2 regions of the Bacillus sp. JJ1566 genome follow, and region 2 is predicted to be linked to the other one. Evidence: a T-box and tRNA genes for the amino acid it is inferred to sense, from the RefSeq annotation. Region 2 holds a T-box; the other holds one or more tRNA genes.
What was found. The T-box of region 2 lies ahead of alaS (alanine--tRNA ligase). A T-box ahead of a tRNA ligase gene usually reads a tRNA of that ligase, here a tRNA-Ala.

Region 1 (9,332 bases), on a different contig from region 2:
ACTCAGTAGAATTGCCCCTGAAATGGAATAAGGAACAGCAGTACCATTTAACCATTGATCTATTAGCCACCAATGTAGATCAACCTTAGGTGCTAGCCATGTTCCAATAAATGCGGCAACACCTAAAAGCACAACACTTTGTAAAATGCTAATCAAAACAAGCACGGGAGTGGGTGGTATCTTTTTGGTTGGATTCTTTTTAGCATCTTCTTCAATTCGGCCTTTAAGCATTTTGAATTGATACGGCATGACCGCGATTGCTCCAATTGATGCGGCTATCCAAAAAATAAAAAACACTGTCATTCTTAGCACCCTCATTCACATTTATATTCTGCAGATAATACGAATGAGATGGTAAAAAAGTTCACCTAAAAATGCAAAATAAAAAGGCGCCTTAAAGGCACCAACATTTAAGCTTGTTCATCTTTTACGTCGTTCATGATGGATACAATATTTTTAACCCAGTGATTATTTAACCCAGTCGCATCATTTGCCGCTTCACTAGGAGCATAAACTGTTTGAATTTCACCAATTGTTTCATTCCCGTTTTGAACATAATATTGCTTTAAATAGATTGCCTTAAAGCGAATACTATCTTCGATTGAAAGAAACTTTTGCCAATTGGTTCCACCTACTACTAATTGTCCGCAACCAGGGTTTGGGTAATCTTCACCAAAGATATTTGTATATATTTCGGGCATACAAGTAATACCCCCAATATTATTCCATGGGGAACTTGCAATATCGGAATTTCCCCAACCCGTCTCCTGAGCAGCTAATGCAGCTAAAAATATGGGATCAATATCATGTTCTTCGCCTGATTCTACAAAGTTGGGTCCTAGACCTTTTAAATTCCCTTTTAAATGCTTGTCCAATTCAGAACCAGAGATTGTATTTTCCTGTTCAATATTATAATTTTTCGAAGCCATTTCAACAGGTTGGCTTTGAACAGGCTGATTTTGCTGTTCTTGATGATTTATGTTTTCCTTCTTTATTTCTTGTGGATGATTGTTATTTGTTTCAATTGTTTCAGCATTCGAATGATGGATTGTAGCAAAAATACTAGTTCCCATTATGAATAGAACACCAAGTAAATAGAGAAGGGCTGATTTCTTTTTTGTAAGAGTTGAGATTTTCAACGAATCCTACCTCCTTCATAAGACCTTTTTCCTACTTAGGAAACTATCCTAACATAGTAATATGTCAATCATGTTACAAAGCTGTTATGACGATTTTATAAATATATGACAACAAGAAAGCATTGCTTGTAAAAATGCTAGTAGTCTAGTATAATCGGAAACTGTATGTTTGTTGTAAGAAACGTAAACATTTCCCATTTTTATCAATAAAATGGAAGTAAATAACAAAGAAGGGTCAAAGACTAAGTACGCCACGTCCTGATGTCGTCGTCTTTGTGACCCATCTCGTGTGGGCCTAAAATATACAATGAAAGGTGTTTATCATGTATTTTCAAAGTTTGCTAATGAAAGAGGATCTGAATAAGAGCCCGTCAGAGGTCAAACAGGATTTAGAGGATTTGCAGTTTCAGATTTATCGCATGCAGAATAACATAAAAGAAATATCAAAAAAACATCAAATCATCGGTATTGACCAATCGAAGGATGATAAATGGGTTATCGTCTCAGCCTTTGATGATGGAAACCAATGTAAAATTATGGTGAACGAATGTGAATCAGCCTATAAAGGTCACTGGGATTTTTCAATTCATGCTCAGTACAAAGATGAGGAAAATGCGATTCATATCGGTGACATAAAAGGTCCCGAGAACCAAGGATATGGTTCAATCTGCATGAATCATTTAAAAGAAATCGCTCGTGAACAGAACATTCCTGTGATTAAAGGTGATATAGCTAAAAGAGACTGGGACCATGTTGACCGTCTTGTCTATTTTTATGAAAAACACGATTTCGAAGTTGAAATCGATCCTACCACAAAATCGGGTGAAATTATTTGGAAAGATTAATTAAAAAGCGAAAGGTCTGCTTACCATTTATCATGAGGTAAAGCAGGCCTTTTTATTTTGGAAAAATTTGCTCCTGTCCAAACGAATTAAAACCTTTTGCGTAAGATACATTATCTATGACTAAAGGATTGAAGATGCATGCTTTATAAAAGAATCACATACAGTGTCGAACCCAACAAAGCTTCTCGATGTGCCCGATTTTTAAATGATCACTTTATCCCAATACAAATTAAAAATGGAGCAAAACTAATTGGGCAATGGCAAACAGAATCTTCCGAGGAAATGATATCAATTTGGGAGTATCCCAATATGGACGAGTATTTGAAGATTGAAAAGAGGGTATTAAAAGAGAAGCAAAAAGTGGGGGACTTTCAAAAGCTGTATCTGAATTATGAGGAGGATTTCTTAACCTCAACAAGCACATATGAATTTCCGAAGCATACGGTTAGTGTTAGTGGTTTTATTACGAATCAAAATCAAGAAACATTATTAGTCAAAACCTATTGGCGATCGGATACATGGGAGCTGCCTGGTGGAGCCGTTGATGAAGGGGAAACATTGGATAAAGCCCTTTGTCGGGAAGTTTTTGAAGAAACGGGAATCCACATTAAGGTTCAGGGTGTAACAGGCATCTATTCAAATGGAAGTACAGTTTCGATTGTCTTTCGTGGTAAGTCTATAGGAGGAAATATCGCGACATCAAATGAGACAAAAGAAGTAGCTTTTATAAAATTAAATGAATCAAATGTTGATGAATATATTAAAAGAGCAAAATTTAAACCGCGGGTTCTTGATGCACTAAAAGGTGATTATGCACCATATGAAGCATTTAAGGTGAGACCATACGAATTACTTGCAAGATACAAAGCAGAATAAGCATTGTTATTCTGAAAAAAAGTGTTACCATTGTGATAGATATGACGTAGGAGCTAACATTATGAAAATACTAAACAAAGGTTTGATACTTGGAAGTGCAGCGGTGATTCAAGGGTTTGCAATGGCAACTTTTCTATTTCCACACTTTATCCCAACTGGTGGAGCCGCAAGTGTTGCAGTCTTGTTCAATTATATAGCGGGTATTCCTTTTGATATTACATTATGGATTTTAAATGCAGGTCTATTAGTTGCAGCTATTAAGTGGCTAGGAAAGGGAACAGCCATTTGGACGTTGTATTGTGTCACAGTAACAGCGATCACAATTCGTATCTTGACTCCCTTCATTATAAATCCAATTTCTAATGTCATTGTCGATTTACTTGTAGGCTCTGTTGTTTTTGGAGTAGGGATTGGCATTTTATTTCGCATGGGAGCTTCATCAGGTGGAATGGATATTTTAGCTTTAATTATTTCAAAACTAAAAGGATATTCACCAGGGAAAACCCTGTTTGCGATTAATGGGACGATATTGCTGACGACTGGGATTGTGGTGGATTGGAGAATTATTATTTATGCACTTGTGGGCCAATTTATAAGTACTAGGATTTTAGATCTCGTTTGTAAAATCCAATTGCCAAAACAACAGAGGCAAAAACATAATGCAACAATTAGCTAACGAAAAGGCTAGAACCCATATTACAGGTTCTCGCCTTTTTGTTGTCTAGCTCAAGGCGCCATCGGCTCTCTGGTCTAAGCCATTCACTCCGGAAGGTACTACACACCTTCCGTCAGCGCTCGTCTTATGCCTGTCGCCTAAGGCTGCGCGCCTTGCGCTTTTCTTATTAGTTCATTGCAATCCAAACACTCTTTACTTCTGTATAGTTGTTTAGCGCATAAGATCCCATTTCACGGCCAATACCTGATTGCTTATATCCACCGAATGGAGATGCTGCATCAAATGCATTATAGCAGTTCACCCAGACAGTTCCTGCACGAAGATTGTTCGCAATATAATGAGCTTTAGATACATCTTGTGTCCACACTCCAGCTGCAAGACCATACTCGGAATTATTGGCACGACTAATTAACTCATCAAGGTCGTCATATGGCATTGCGGAAATAACAGGACCAAAGATTTCTTCTTTTGCGATTGTCATTTCATCTTTAACGTTTGCAAAAATAGTTGGAGATACGAAGTAACCTTCTTCGTAAGGCTTTTGACCACCTACGACTAGTTCTGCCCCTTCGTTAAGTCCTTTTTCGATATATCCTAAAACGCGATTTTGTTGTTCGATAGAAACAAGTGGTCCAATTTCTGTATCCGAATGTAGACCGGCACCTTGTTTAATTTTTTCAGCATGGCTTGCCATGTCTGCCACAACATTATCAAATTGTTTCTTTTGGATAAAGACACGTGATCCCGCACAGCAAACCTGACCTTGGTTAAACATAACTCCGTTTAATGCTCCAGGAATGGCTTTTGAAAGATCGGCATCCGGTAAAATAATGTTAGGAGATTTACCTCCTAATTCTAATGTTACCCGTTTTAATGATTTTGAGGCTCTTTCCATGATTGATTTTCCGACTTCAGTTGAACCAGTAAACGCAATCTTATCAACCAGTGGATGATCAACAAGCGGCTGACCAGCTGTTTCACCAAAGCCAGGAACAATATTGACAACCCCTGCAGGGAATCCTGCTTCTTCCATTAGCTCAGCTAGATAGAGAGCAGAAAGAGGAGTTTGTTCGGCCGGCTTTAAGACAACTGTACAACCAGTTGCAAGAGCTGCACCAAGCTTCCACATGGCCATTAACAGCGGGAAGTTCCATGGAATGATTTGTCCCACAACTCCAACAGCCTCATGGCGAGTATAGTTAAAAAATGGTCCATTTACAGGGATTGTTTGTCCAACGATTTTCGTAGACCATCCTGCATAATAGCGCATATGTTCAATTGCTAGAGGAATATCTGCATTTGACGTTTCACGAATCGGTTTCCCATTATCCAATGTTTCCAATTGTGCTAGCTCATCTTTATGTAGCTCCATCAAATCTGCCAGTTTATACATGATACGGCTTCTTTGGGCTGCGGTCATTTTTTGCCATGGGCCTTCATCGAAAGCTTTTCGGGCTGCTTTTACAGCACGATCAATATCCTCTGGACCTGCCTCACTCACAGTAGCTAATACTTCTCCAGTCGCAGGATTATAGGATTCGAAAGTTTTTCCAGAAGCACTTTCAACAAATTCTCCATTGATATAAAGCTTCTTGGTCCCATTTAAAAATGACTCAACCTTTTCTCGTAATGCAAAAATTAATTGGCTCATTTTTTTCCTCCTTTATTTATAAAACTACTATACAAGCATTGTGAAAATGCCTACATTACTATGTTAACATTTTAAAACTAGTAATCAATCAACTTTTAACGAAAGATTCAGACAACTTACGACGGTTTTTTTCGACATAAAAATGAGTTTGTTCTATACATGTGAGATTCGGACAGGGTGAGGGGAAAGTCGTGTGTAAAAGTCCAAATGTGCGTTTCATTTGGACAGCGTAAGAACAAAACAAGAGGAATGTGTCAGAATACGTGCGTCATTCGGACAGGATAAGAGAAAAATAGTGTATTAGAGTCCGAAAGTATGCTGCATTTGGACGGAAGGATAAAACAGAAAAAGCCCAAGCTTTTAACTTTAGGATGCTTTTTCACATGCCCAATTGTCTTTGTCTCGGTCATGTCTAGGTTCATAAGCCTGATGTGTGGATGGAACACCGTTTGGATAGACTTTACGAAGTTCCGTACAATTTTTATAGGATTCCTTTCCATCACCTGTGTTACTGCTAGTGCCACCACCTGATGATGAATTGCTCGTTGGGACTGTTGATTTTGAACCCCCTTTATCGAGATCACCTTTTGTAGTCCCGTTTTCCCCGTACGCCCAAAGTCCAATTTCGTTCTCACGTGCTTCACGCGCGAACTTTACAAAATAATCGCTATAGGTAACATCTGGTGGGTAGGTCGAGGGTTCTGCATACCCATTTAAGACGAGTTGTGCATTGAACATTTTTGACCGTATTTCTGCTTCATCCATAACATTTGCTGGGACAGAAAGCCAGATGAGACGTAAGTAGCGGTTATATCGATCTGTATCAGATACATCCTTTTGAAGCCACACTTTTTTTCCTTCCAGTTCGGTGGTTGTATAGTTGCTTGCTTCTTTACCATACACTTCTTGCCTAGTTGTTGATTCAGGTGTATTCACGCCGACTAAGCGAATCTTCCGACCATCCGAAAGTTCAACCGTGTCGCCATCAACAACTCGGGAGACGATTACTGCTTCTAAGCCGAATGTCTGAGCTTGTTCGTCCGTTTTTTGTTCGGCTTGTTGCCTGTCACGTTCTTCTTTTGCTTTTTGTTCAGCTTCCTCTTTTTGTCTCGCTTCTTCAGCCGCTCTTTGTTCTGCTTCTTTTTTAGCTTGCTCCTGCTCGGCTTTTTCCTTTTCCTTTGCTGCTAATTCTTCTTTTTTGGCTTGTTCTGTTATTTGTTCTTTCAGCTCTTGCTTCGTGGTTTCTTCGTCACTTATCGCACATCCTGTAATAGTCACAATGAGGATAATCCGCAAAAGAATTCCTAAGCGTCCTAATAATTTTTTCACCGTATTTCCCCCTAAAAGATTAAAAATAAATAGCAAACAAAGGAATGCTTCATATACAAGAAAAAAAGCCACTCTAGTTGAACTAGAATGGCTTTTGCGTAATGGAGTTGATGGGAATCGAACCCACGACCCTTTGCCTGCCAGGCAAATGCTCTCCCCCTGAGCTACAACCCCGAATGAATGTAGAAAAATTATACCATGACATCTTATAATAGACAATCTTTTTGCATGAGAATGCTCCAAAGTTCATATATTTCTACTAAAAAAGTAATAAGACAAACCTCAGCAAAAAATGGTAAAATTTGATTAAACCGAAAATGGTGGTGAACTCGTGATTTATTTATATGTACTAGCCTCTTATTTTATTGGAACGATTATGACTGCCTATGTGGTTATGAGGTTTATGCTAGGTGAAGATATCAGGAAACTCGGAAGTGGAAATGTAGGTGCCAGGAATGCTGGTAGATTGCTAGGGAAGAAAGGCTTTTTGTTAACTGCCTTAGGCGATGTGCTAAAAGGGCTGCTAGTTGTCTTAGGTGCAAAATACCTGGGATTCTCCTTTGAAATTCAAATTCTGTCCCTTATCGCAGTTGTGGTCGGACATATTTGGCCAATCACCCTTAAATTTAAAGGTGGAAAAGGAATTGCGACAGCTGCAGGCGGCCTAGTTGTCTTAACTTATCAGCCATTTCTCGTGTTTGCTGCAATCTTTCTATTTTTGTTAACACTTTCGAGAAGCTTCACATTAGCGGGGATGACAGCTTTCTTTACAATGCCATTTATCTATTGGTTTATGGATTATTCAATACGGGAATGTGTACTTATTTTTATTGTAATCGCCTTATTACTATTTGCTCACCGCGATAATCTAAAAGAAAGACTAGTGAAAAAAATCAATTAAGTGGAGTGATTCCATCATGACATTTGTCTATAAAATAGCTCGGTCCAAACATGAGTTTGATCAAATCCATCGCTTAAACTATAAAACCTTTGTTGAAGAAATTCCACAGCATAAAAAAAATGAAGAAAAGATGTTAGTCGATAAATTTCATGATCAAAATACATATTTAATTTGTGTAAAGGATTCAAAAGTAGTAGGTATGATTGCTGTAAGAAGCAACAGACCGTTTTCACTAGATTATAAGATGCCTAATCTTGATGAGCAATTACCGGTAAAACCTGCTAAACCTTGTGAAATTCGCTTACTATCGGTTGAAGAAGAATATCGTAATAATGGGAGAATCTTTTTCGGGCTTGCCGGTCTAATGTCTACTTATTGCTTGAAGGAAGGCTATGATGTTGCCTTGATTTCTGGAACAACAAGACAAGAAAAATTATATCGACAGCTAGGCTTTAAACCATTTGCCTCATTAACTGGAACTTCGGAAGCCTCTTTTTGGCCGATGTATTTAACAAAACAAACCTTTGATGAGTCGCTTGCAGGTAGAATTTTAAAAGAACCGGTTAGTTTTTTGCCAGGTCCCATTAAAATTCATGAAAATGTAAAAGAAGCTCTTCAACAAGAGCCGATTTCACATCGTTCAAATGAATTCTCATTACAAATGAAATCTGTAAGAGAGAAGCTTTGTAGCATGACAAATTCAAAGCATGTGGAGGTTTTAGTCGGTTCGGGAACTCTTTCAAATGATGTGGTCGCTGCTCAGTTAGCTATTTTAGAAGGAAAAGGCTTAATTGTAAGCAATGGGGAGTTCGGTTCAAGATTAATTGACCATGCCGATCGAGCAGGATTAGCTTTTAAAAAGCTAGAAAAAGAATGGGGAGTACCTATTACAGAAACAGAGATTAAGAAAGAGCTTGAAACGGGGGATTATGCTTGGCTATGGGCCGTCCATAGTGAAACTTCCACGGGAATGCTATCAAACTTCAAAAACCTAAAGGAAATCTGTCTTCAAAGTAATGTGAAACTCTGTCTTGACTGTATCAGCACGGTTGGTGCTGTTAAGCTAGATTTTCAGGATGTCTATTTCGCATCGGGAGTCAGTGGTAAAGCGATTGGTGGATATACGGGTTTATCATTTGTCTTCCATAATCATGAAGTTTATCCTAACCAGTCAATTCCAAGATATCTTGATCTCGGGATGTACGCTTATCATGACAGCATTCCGTATTCCCATTCCTCGAACATGCTTGAGGCATTGCATGAAGCACTGCAAAAATACAAAAATGATGATTACTATCTAGAAATTAAAACAAGATATAAGATGATTCGTGAGTATATTGAAGGTCTAGGACTGCAGATTTTAACATCGCCTGAATATTCATCACCTGCAATCATGACAATTCTTTTGCCAGAACATATCTCTTCAAAGGATTTTGGAGATGATATGGCACTACACGGATATTACCTTCATTATGAAAGTCGCTATTTACAAGAAAAGAAATGGATCCAAATCTCGTGCCTGAGCAGCCATGAAGAAAAGGATATTTTAAAAATGCTACGTATATTTGAGCTTTTGTTAAACCAATATGCAAAAACCGGAGAGCCTTCTATATAGAGGGCTTTTGTTATTGAAACTTTTCCTACCCATTTTCGTCTAAGTGAAAAAGGGGTGAAATGGATGAAGAAGAGATGGATTTTTTATCTGTCTGCGGTCATTCTGATAACGGCTCTGACGGCTATAGTTACCTCTTCAAAGCCGGCAGTTGTCAGCCAAATGGATACTGAAATTCAGCCTGTCACAAAAGAAAAGCTACAAGAAATATTTCGGGATGCGATTAAAGAGGAAAAACGCAATCGAAGGTATAGTTTATTCGGGAGGGATACTGCCCAACAGGAAATGTCAGTATCAAATGAA
Region 2 (9,332 bases):
ATGAATACAACGTGAGATTCAACTGCAATATTAAATCTCAATTCTTGGAGAAGTTGCCGAAATAATGATTCACTGCGGGTTATTTGGTTGAGTGGGTTTTTGATTTCTTTTCCAGAAATTAAGTGTAAGCGGTCATTTTTGAAGATATGGTCACCTTCGTTATTTTTAACTTCAAAGATGTTGATTTTCTTACGTGTAATGAGTAGGGAGTCAATTTGAAACAAGGTGTTGTTCACTTTGAGGAGAAGGTTGTTTAAAATGAGGCATTCATTTGGAAGACCTATTAGCAATTGATCAAATTGTTTTTCACCGTGCCAGCCTTTTTCAAGGTAATTAAAATTGTTTTCGTCTTCTACTTCTAGTTTCCTACGGATCCGTAAAAAGCCAATTAGCTCTAATTCCAGGTTTTCACCGCGTGATTTAATTATCAAACTACCACATCCTTTCAGCATTATTTTACAAAATAATCCGTATTTTTACAATGTTTACATCAGCGCTTATCCTCCGTATAAAACCCCTAAGATTCCAAAAACTACTAACGAGGGAGTGAAAACAGATGAACGAAAATAGGGTCAAGTGGATTTTTAGATTATCTTTATCTTTATTAGCGTTTTTGACAATTTATATTTTTTTAAAATTGGCTCCAATCTGGCTCCCAATTGTATCACTCTTAAAAACATTTTTAATTCCATTTATCATTTCTGTTTTTATTACATACTTGCTTCATCCAATAATTGAAAAACTCAGCCATCAGGGGGTTCCGAAGACACTTGCGATATTACTTATCTATTTCCTATTTTTCGGTGGAATTGGAATTGCTATTTACAAAGGCATACCAATGATTCTTGCGCAGCTTAGGGATCTTGCTGAGAGCTTTCCCGAATTTAGCAAAACCTATAGAGTTTGGTTACAAGAAATCGAAACGGGAACATCCAAGTTACCTGCATTTGTTCACGGACAGCTTGATGAATTACTTAATTCAGCTGAAAGCTATTTAGATTACTTACTATCACGGACTATCTATTTTTTGAAAGGACTGCTCAATTCAATCTTTATTATTGCGATCATTCCATTCATCGTTTTTTATATGTTAAAGGATCATGACCAAATGATAAAAGCGCTTTGGTACATGACTCCAAGAAAACTAAGAAAAGCAGGCCAGCTTTTTTTTCGAGATGTTGATGAGTCATTGGGTAATTATATAAGGGGACAGCTCATTGTTTGTTTGCTTGTCGGTACGACAGCGGCGGTGGCATTCTGGATATCAGGAATGAAGTATCCCTTGTTATTTGGAAGTATTGTTGGAGTAACAAACATTATTCCCTATTTCGGACCGATTATTGGCGCAATTCCAGCTGCTATTATTGCCGCCACAATCTCGGTAAAAATGTTAATCATTGTCGTGATTGTAGTTTTCGGACTTCAATTTATTGAAGGAAATCTCCTTTCACCCATAATCGTAGGAAAAAGTTTGCGGCTTCATCCTATCGTAATCATTGCAGCCCTTTTATTAGGAGGAGAAATTGGTGGGGTTGTGGGGCTCATTATTGCTGTACCCGTCGTAGCGATTTTAAAGGTATTTATCGTTCATGCGAAGCAGCATTTTACTGTTATTCGAAAGGAATAACACCATTATTGACAAACATTTTTGACTTGAATATAATTGACAAGAAATGAAGTATTTACAAATGAAAACTATGAAGGAACCAGTATGTTACAGTACCATCAAACCAGAGAGGGATTTCCATGGCTGAGAGGAATCCGTAGATGAAGGGTAACAGAAAGCTACTCCTGAGTGTAGGAAACCCTACCGGTGAATACCGTTATCAATATACGAAGGTGATGGACGTAGTCTTTTTTATGTCCATAATCAGGGTGGTACCGCGAGCATACTCTCGTCCCTGTTTTTAGGGATTAGAGTATTTTTTTATGTCTAAAATGATAGTGGAGGTTAAGATATGAAACAGTTAACATCAGCTCAAGTACGTCAAATGTTTTTAGATTTTTTTAAATCAAAAGGGCATGCTGTGGAGCCCAGTGCTTCTTTAGTACCACATGAAGACCCATCCTTACTGTGGATTAATAGTGGTGTTGCTACATTAAAAAAATACTTTGATGGACGTGTAATACCTGGGAATCCGCGTATCTGTAATGCACAGAAATCGATTCGAACAAATGATATTGAAAATGTAGGTAAAACAGCAAGACACCACACTTTCTTTGAAATGCTCGGTAATTTCTCGATTGGTGATTACTTTAAAGAAGAAGCAATTGAGTGGGCATGGGAATTCTTAACAAGTAAGGAATGGATAGGATTCGACTCAGAGAAGCTTTCTGTAACGATTCATCCAGAGGATGATGAGGCCCATGAGATTTGGAATAAAAAAATTGGAATTCCTGAAGAGCGGATCATTCGTCTAGAAGGAAACTTCTGGGATATTGGTGAAGGACCAAGTGGTCCGAATACTGAAATTTTCTTCGATCGTGGTGAAGAGTTTGGTAATGACCCGAATGATCCAGAACTATTTCCAGGTGGAGAAAATGAACGTTATTTAGAAATCTGGAACCTTGTGTTCTCGCAATTTAACCATAACCCAGATGGTACATATACCCCGCTACCTAAGAAAAATATTGATACGGGTATGGGTCTTGAAAGAATGTGCTCCGTTATTCAAAATGTGCCGACAAACTTTGATACAGACCTGTTCATGCCAATTATCGAAGCAACTGAGTCTATTTCTGGTGAAAAATATGGACAAGAAAAATCAAAGGATGAAGCGTTTAAGGTTATTGCTGACCACATCCGTACCGTTACATTTGCAGTGGGAGACGGAGCACTTCCATCAAATGAAGGTAGAGGCTATGTCCTCCGAAGATTATTAAGACGCGCTGTACGTTACGCAAAACAAATTTCGATTAATCGTCCATTTATGTTTGAACTTGTTCCTGTAGTAGGCGAAATCATGGTTGATTTCTATCCAGAAGTGAAAGAAAAAACGGAATTTATCCAAAAAGTAGTGAAAACAGAAGAGGAACGCTTCCATGAAACACTACATGATGGATTAGCTATTTTATCAACCGTTATTAATAAGGAAAAAGCTAAAGGCAGCGATACCATATCCGGAGAAGATATTTTCCGTTTATATGACACGTACGGGTTTCCGGTAGAACTTACAGAGGAATATGCTGAAGAAGAAGGCATGAAGGTGGATCATGATGGATTCGAACGTGAAATGGAAAATCAACGTGAAAGAGCTAGATCTGCCCGTCAAGATGTGGATTCCATGCAAGTCCAAAGCGGTGTTCTTGGTGAAATAAAAGTAGAAAGTACTTTTGTTGGATATGATGAACTTGAGGCGCAATCAACAGTTCTTGTCATCGTAAAAGATGGAGAAATCGTTGAGAAAGCAAATGAAGGTGAAGAAATTCAGCTTATTTTAGACAAAACACCTTTCTATGCTGAGAGCGGTGGACAAATCGCCGACGAGGGTACACTTGAAAATGCAAATACAAAACTTGTGGTAAAAGATGTCCAAAAAGCACCAAATGGTCAAAACCTTCACCGAGTTGTCATTGAAAACGGAAGTTTAGCTAGTGGTGAGCAACTTCATGCCAAGGTTAACCAAGAAAATCGCGGTGGGGTTATTAAAAACCATACTGCAACACATCTTTTGCATCAGGCATTAAAGGATGTTCTAGGAGTTCATGTAAACCAAGCGGGTTCACTCGTAACATCAAGTCGCTTGCGTTTTGACTTCTCCCATTTTGGACAAATCAAGCCTGAAGAGCTCGAGCAAATTGAATCAATTGTAAATGAAAAAATTTGGAGTAGCATCCCTGTTAATATTGATTACAAATCATTAACTGAAGCAAAAGCAATGGGAGCTATGGCCCTATTCGGCGAGAAATATGGTGACATTGTTCGTGTTGTTCAGGTTGGCGATTATAGTTTAGAACTTTGTGGTGGATGCCATGTACCGAATACGTCAACAATCGGGTTATTCAAGATTGTTTCAGAATCAGGTATTGGGGCAGGAACACGCAGAATTGAAGCTGTAACAGGTGAGAGTGCATACCATGCCATCAATGACCAAGTTAAAATACTACACGAGGCTGCTAATCTTTTAAAAACAAATCCAACTGAAGTTTCAAGCAGAATCGAAGCATTACAGCATGAAATTCGCAATTTACATCGTGAGAATGAATCACTATCAGCGAAATTGGGTAATATTGAAGCTGGTAGCCTTGTTGACAAAGCAAAAGAAATTAATGGTGCAACTGTTTTATATAGCAAGGTAAATGCCCAAGATATGAATAATCTTCGTGCAATGGTTGATGACTTAAAACAAAAGCTGGGCTCAGCGGTTATTGTTTTAGGTTCTGTAAATGAAGGTAAGGTTAACTTAACGGCAGGAGTCACGAAGGACTTGATTGACAAAGGGTTCCATGCTGGTAAATTAATCAAGGAAGTTGCAACCCGTTGTGGTGGTGGCGGTGGTGGTCGCCCAGATATGGCCCAAGCTGGTGGTAAAAATCCAGAACAACTTGAAACTGCCTTACAATTTGTAGAAGAATGGGTAAAAAGCATCTAAATTAAACAAATTTGTATCATCCTGGCTAAACGGATGATACAAATTGTCACTTCTTGTTTCTATTTAGTTGTGATTGGTGTACAATAAATGGTAGGATTTACATGCACGGATTCAAACATCAGAATCTAAAGAGTGAGGTGCAGAACTTGAGCTCATTTGATAAAACAATGAAATTCAACTTTCCAGAGGAACCAGTTGAAACAAATGTAAATGAAGTGTTATTCAATGTTTATGATGCTCTTCAAGAAAAAGGATATAATCCAATCAATCAAATTGTAGGATACTTATTATCAGGAGACCCTGCATATATTCCACGCCATAATGATGCTAGGAATATTATCCGAAAGCTTGAGCGAGATGAAATAATTGAGGAGTTAGTAAAATCTTATTTAAAGATCCATCGTGAGGGGTAAAACGAATGAGGGTTCTCGGTTTAGACGTCGGTTCTAAAACAGTCGGTGTCGCCGTCAGTGATGAAATGGGCTGGACTGCTCAAGGTATTGAAACAATCAAGATTAATGAAGAACGTCAGCAGTTTGGTTTGGAACGACTTGGTGAGATTATCAAGGAGTATGAGGTAGAATCTGTCGTAATCGGTTTACCAAAAAATATGAATGGAACAATTGGACCACGTGGCGAGGCCAGTCAGCATTTTGCTAATATGGTCGAGGAGAAATTCAGTCTGCCTATTATTTTATGGGACGAGCGTCTCTCAACAGTGGCAGCCGAACGAGTCCTAATATCCGCAGATGTAAGTCGAAAGAAACGAAAGCAAGTTATCGATAAAATGGCAGCAGTCATGATTCTCCAAGGGTATCTAGATAGTAAAAATTAATGAGGTGGATTTACATGGAACATGGTGAAAAGCAAATTACAGTAATTGATGAACAAGGAAATGAAATTCTTTGTGAAGTATTATTTACATTCGAGTCAGAAGAATTTGGAAAGTCTTATGTCCTTTATTATCCATTAAGTGATGACAATGAGGATGAAGAGGATATTGAAATCCATGCATCAAGCTTTAGCCCATCTGAAGATGGAGAAGATGGAGAACTTCAACCAATCGAAACAGAAGAAGAGTGGGATCTTGTTGAAGAAATGTTAAATACATTCCTTGATGAAGAAGGAGAAGACTAAAACAGCCACGTGCTGTTTTTTTCTTTTCTCCATAATATACCCACTAAATGCCTCGAAACTATCGTAAGAAATCAGATTATATAGAAAAATCTACAAATTCCCTAGTGAATTCTTCCTAAAATTGACGAATTAGATAAAAAAATGTAGTATAATAATTCGAGTGAGGGGAGGATTTACGATATATGTCAGATAACGAGTCAAAAAAGGAAGTTTATAAAAAGAATCTAAAAGAACGGCATAGTGAAGCCAAAATGATCCGTAAAATTGTATTTATTGTATTTATCATAATACTATTAGCTTTATCTGGAATAATCGGCGGAGGCTATTTATATATAAAATCAGCACTTGAGCCAGTAAACCCTACAAATAAAGAATCAATCGAGGTTACGATTCCAATTGGTTCATCACCAACAGCAATTGCCCGGATTCTTGAGAAAAATGATGTTATTAAAAATGCAAAGGTATTTCGTTACTACACGAAATTTAAGAATGAATCAGGTTTTCAGGCTGGAGAATATACATTTAATCAATCTATGAACTTTGATGAAATCATAGAAAGTTTGAAATCTGGAATTCTCATGGGTGAACCTGCTTTTAAACTTGTGATTCCTGAAGGAAAACAACTTGAGGAAATTGCAACGATTATTGCTGAACAAACAGGCTATACCCAAGAGGAAATCATAAAAAAAATGGATGACACTGCTTATGTTAATGATTTAATCAGCAGATATCCAAGCATTTTAACAGAAGAAATATTAAATAAGGATATAAAACATCCACTTGAGGGCTACCTATTCCCTGCTACCTATCCGTTTTATGAGAAAAAACCTTCAATTGAATCTATAGTTGAAACGATGCTGGAGCAAACAGAGAAAGTTCTAGTTAAATACGTTGGGCTAATAGAAGGGAATAAATATATCGATTCAACTCATAAACTATTAACCATGGCTTCGTTAATAGAGGAAGAAGCGACAGCGCAAACAGACCGAGAGACAATATCTAGTGTGTTTTATAATCGTTTAAATATTGATATGCCACTTCAAACAGACCCGACAGTTCTTTATGCATTAGGGAAGCATAAGGATCGCGTACTTTACGAACATCTTGAAGTGAACTCACCGTATAACACATATAAAATTACAGGTTTAACACCTGGACCGATTGCAAATAGCGGTGAATCATCTTTATCAGCCGCACTAAATCCTGCTGAAACAGATTATTTATACTTCCTAGCAGCTCCAACAGGAGAAGTATATTATTCGAGGACATTGGAAGAACATAATGCATTGAAAGCACAATATATAACGAATCAAGAGTAGTAACTTTATTCAGCAATAACTGAATAAAGTTACAGCCTCCTGCGGATGCCACAGACTTTTTAGAGGAAGTTTTCCAGCTTGCTCAAAACAAATCTTTCCGCAAATACGCAAAGGCGTAATTGATTTAAGGGAACCCAATATGGCGTTCCCTTTTCCTTTATGGTAAAATAAATCGAGCAAAATTATCATACAAAAATAAATGACTGTAATCTTACCCAATACCACCATATTGAAATGGAGGTTTTTTTCTTGTTATCAAGTAAAATAACCAATTATTTAGAAGGATTACTTCCAAAAAGAAACGAAATCGTTGAAGAAATTGAACGTTATGCAAAAGAAAACAATGTACCAATTATGGAACTTGTTGGCATTGAAACGATGCTTCAAATACTACGGATATCTCAGCCGAAGCAAATTCTTGAAATCGGAACGGCAATTGGCTATTCTGCGATACGTATGGCGCAGGCACTTCCTGGAACAAAAATTGTAACACTTGAGCGGGACGAAGAACGATATGAAAAAGCCCTCGAAAACATTGAACGGACTGGGACAATCCCACAAATCGAAGTGATTTTTGGCGATGCACTTGAAGCTGCGGATGAAGTGAAAAAACACGGTGAGTTTGACTGCATTTTTATTGATGCTGCAAAAGGCAAATATCGACATTTTTTTGACATCTATGAAAAATGCCTTTCAAGGGATGGCTTAATTGTGACTGATAATGTACTATTTAAAGGGCTTGTGGCGGAGGAAGAAATCGAGAATAAAAGAATCCGAAATCTCGTTACAAAAATAAAATCGTATAACGAGTGGCTTCTCGCACATCCAGATTACCAAACAACCATCTTACCAGTAGGGGATGGGGTTGCATTAAGTAAAAGAAGAGGTGTTAAGGAATGAAGAAACCAGAGCTTCTGGTCACGCCTACATGTGTAGAAGATATTGAACCATTGATTAATGCTGGGGCAACAGCATTTATTATAGGTGAACAACGATACGGGTTGCGTCTTGCTGGAGAATTTAATCGTGAAGATATTGTTCAAGCGGTTGGAATTGCCCATGCTCAAGATGCAAAAATATATGTTGCAATCAATGCGATTTTCCATAATGAAAAAGTAGATGAGTTAGCAGATTATATTGTATTTTTACGGGATAGCAATGTGGACGCAATTGTGTTCGGAGACCCCGCAGTTTTGATGACTGTTCGTGAGGTTGCACCAGAAATGAAGCTCCACTGGAATACAGAAACGACTGCAACGAATTGGTACACATGTAATTACTGGGGAAGAAAAGGTGCAAAGCGTGCAGTCCTTGCTCGTGAATTAAATATGGATGCAATTGTTGAAATCAAAGAAAATGCAGAGGTTGAAATTGAGGTTCAAGTACATGGCATGATGTGCATGTTCCAATCAAAGCGTTCATTAGTTGGAAACTACTTCGAGTACCAAGGTAATGTGCTGGAAATCGAAAATCGTAAAAAAGATAAAGATATGTTCTTATTTGATAAAGAGCGGGACAACAAATATCCGATTTTTGAAGATGAAAATGGCACTCATATCATGAGTCCAAATGATGTTTGTATTATCGATGAGTTGGAAGAAATGATCGATGCTGGTGTTGATAGCTTTAAAATCGAAGGAATTTTAAAGCCTACCGAATATTTACTTGAGGCAACGAAAATTTATCGAAAAGCCATCGACTTATGTGTGGAAAATCGTGATGAATATGAGGATGTCAAGGGTGACCTATTAGAGCAGCTTGAAGAACTTCAACCAATCAATCGACCACTAGACACAGGTTTCTACTTTAAGGAAACGGTCTACTGATTAAACAAAGAGGAGGAATATGCATGTCTACAGCAGTTGTAAGAGAGCCTGTTTCAAAAATAGTAGACGGCAAGCGTGTGATCATCAAAAAGCCAGAATTGCTTGCACCTGCAGGTAACTTGGAAAAATTAAAAATTGCTGTTCATTATGGTGCAGATGCCGTTTTTATCGGTGGCCAAGAATATGGACTTCGGTCTAATGCTGATAATTTTACACTAGAAGAAATTGCTGAAGGTGTGGAATTTGCAAACAAATACGGTGCCAAAATCTATGTAACAACAAACATATTTGCCCATAATGAAAATATGGATGGACTAGATGAGTACTTAATGGGGCTTGAAAAAGCCGGAGTCTCAGGTATCATCGTAGCAGATCCACTTATAATTGAAACATGTAAACGAGTAGCTCCAAAAATGGAAGTACACCTAAGCACACAACAATCCCTATCCAACTGGAAG

Region 1: it has a tRNA-Ala gene. The T-box ahead of alaS (alanine--tRNA ligase) is inferred to sense a tRNA for this amino acid. The anticodon was not compared.

The regions. Positions count from the first base shown of each region.
Region 1 covers NZ_JBALOP010000052.1:120,688-130,019, forward strand. The annotation lists gene V7112_RS19025 (CPBP family intramembrane glutamic endopeptidase) at 1-303, opposite strand, end outside; gene V7112_RS19030 (glucosaminidase domain-containing protein) at 411-1,139, opposite strand; gene V7112_RS19035 (hypothetical protein) at 1,463-1,984, shown strand; gene V7112_RS19040 (NUDIX domain-containing protein) at 2,123-2,860, shown strand; gene V7112_RS19045 (YitT family protein) at 2,922-3,536, shown strand; gene V7112_RS19050 (aldehyde dehydrogenase family protein) at 3,703-5,187, opposite strand; gene V7112_RS19055 (thermonuclease family protein) at 5,554-6,516, opposite strand; tRNA gene V7112_RS19060 (tRNA-Ala) at 6,619-6,690, opposite strand; gene plsY (glycerol-3-phosphate 1-O-acyltransferase PlsY) at 6,848-7,417, shown strand; gene V7112_RS19070 (aminotransferase class V-fold PLP-dependent enzyme) at 7,434-9,032, shown strand; gene V7112_RS19075 (beta-propeller domain-containing protein) at 9,096-9,332, shown strand, end outside.
Region 2 covers NZ_JBALOP010000007.1:176,422-185,753, forward strand. The annotation lists gene V7112_RS04965 (nuclease-related domain-containing protein) at 1-431, opposite strand, end outside; gene V7112_RS04970 (AI-2E family transporter) at 557-1,627, shown strand; T-box leader at 1,689-1,906, shown strand; gene alaS (alanine--tRNA ligase) at 1,959-4,592, shown strand; gene V7112_RS04980 (IreB family regulatory phosphoprotein) at 4,739-5,005, shown strand; gene ruvX (Holliday junction resolvase RuvX) at 5,011-5,427, shown strand; gene V7112_RS04990 (DUF1292 domain-containing protein) at 5,442-5,729, shown strand; gene mltG (endolytic transglycosylase MltG) at 5,912-7,048, shown strand; gene V7112_RS05000 (O-methyltransferase) at 7,298-7,948, shown strand; gene V7112_RS05005 (peptidase U32 family protein) at 7,945-8,874, shown strand; gene V7112_RS05010 (peptidase U32 family protein) at 8,898-9,332, shown strand, end outside.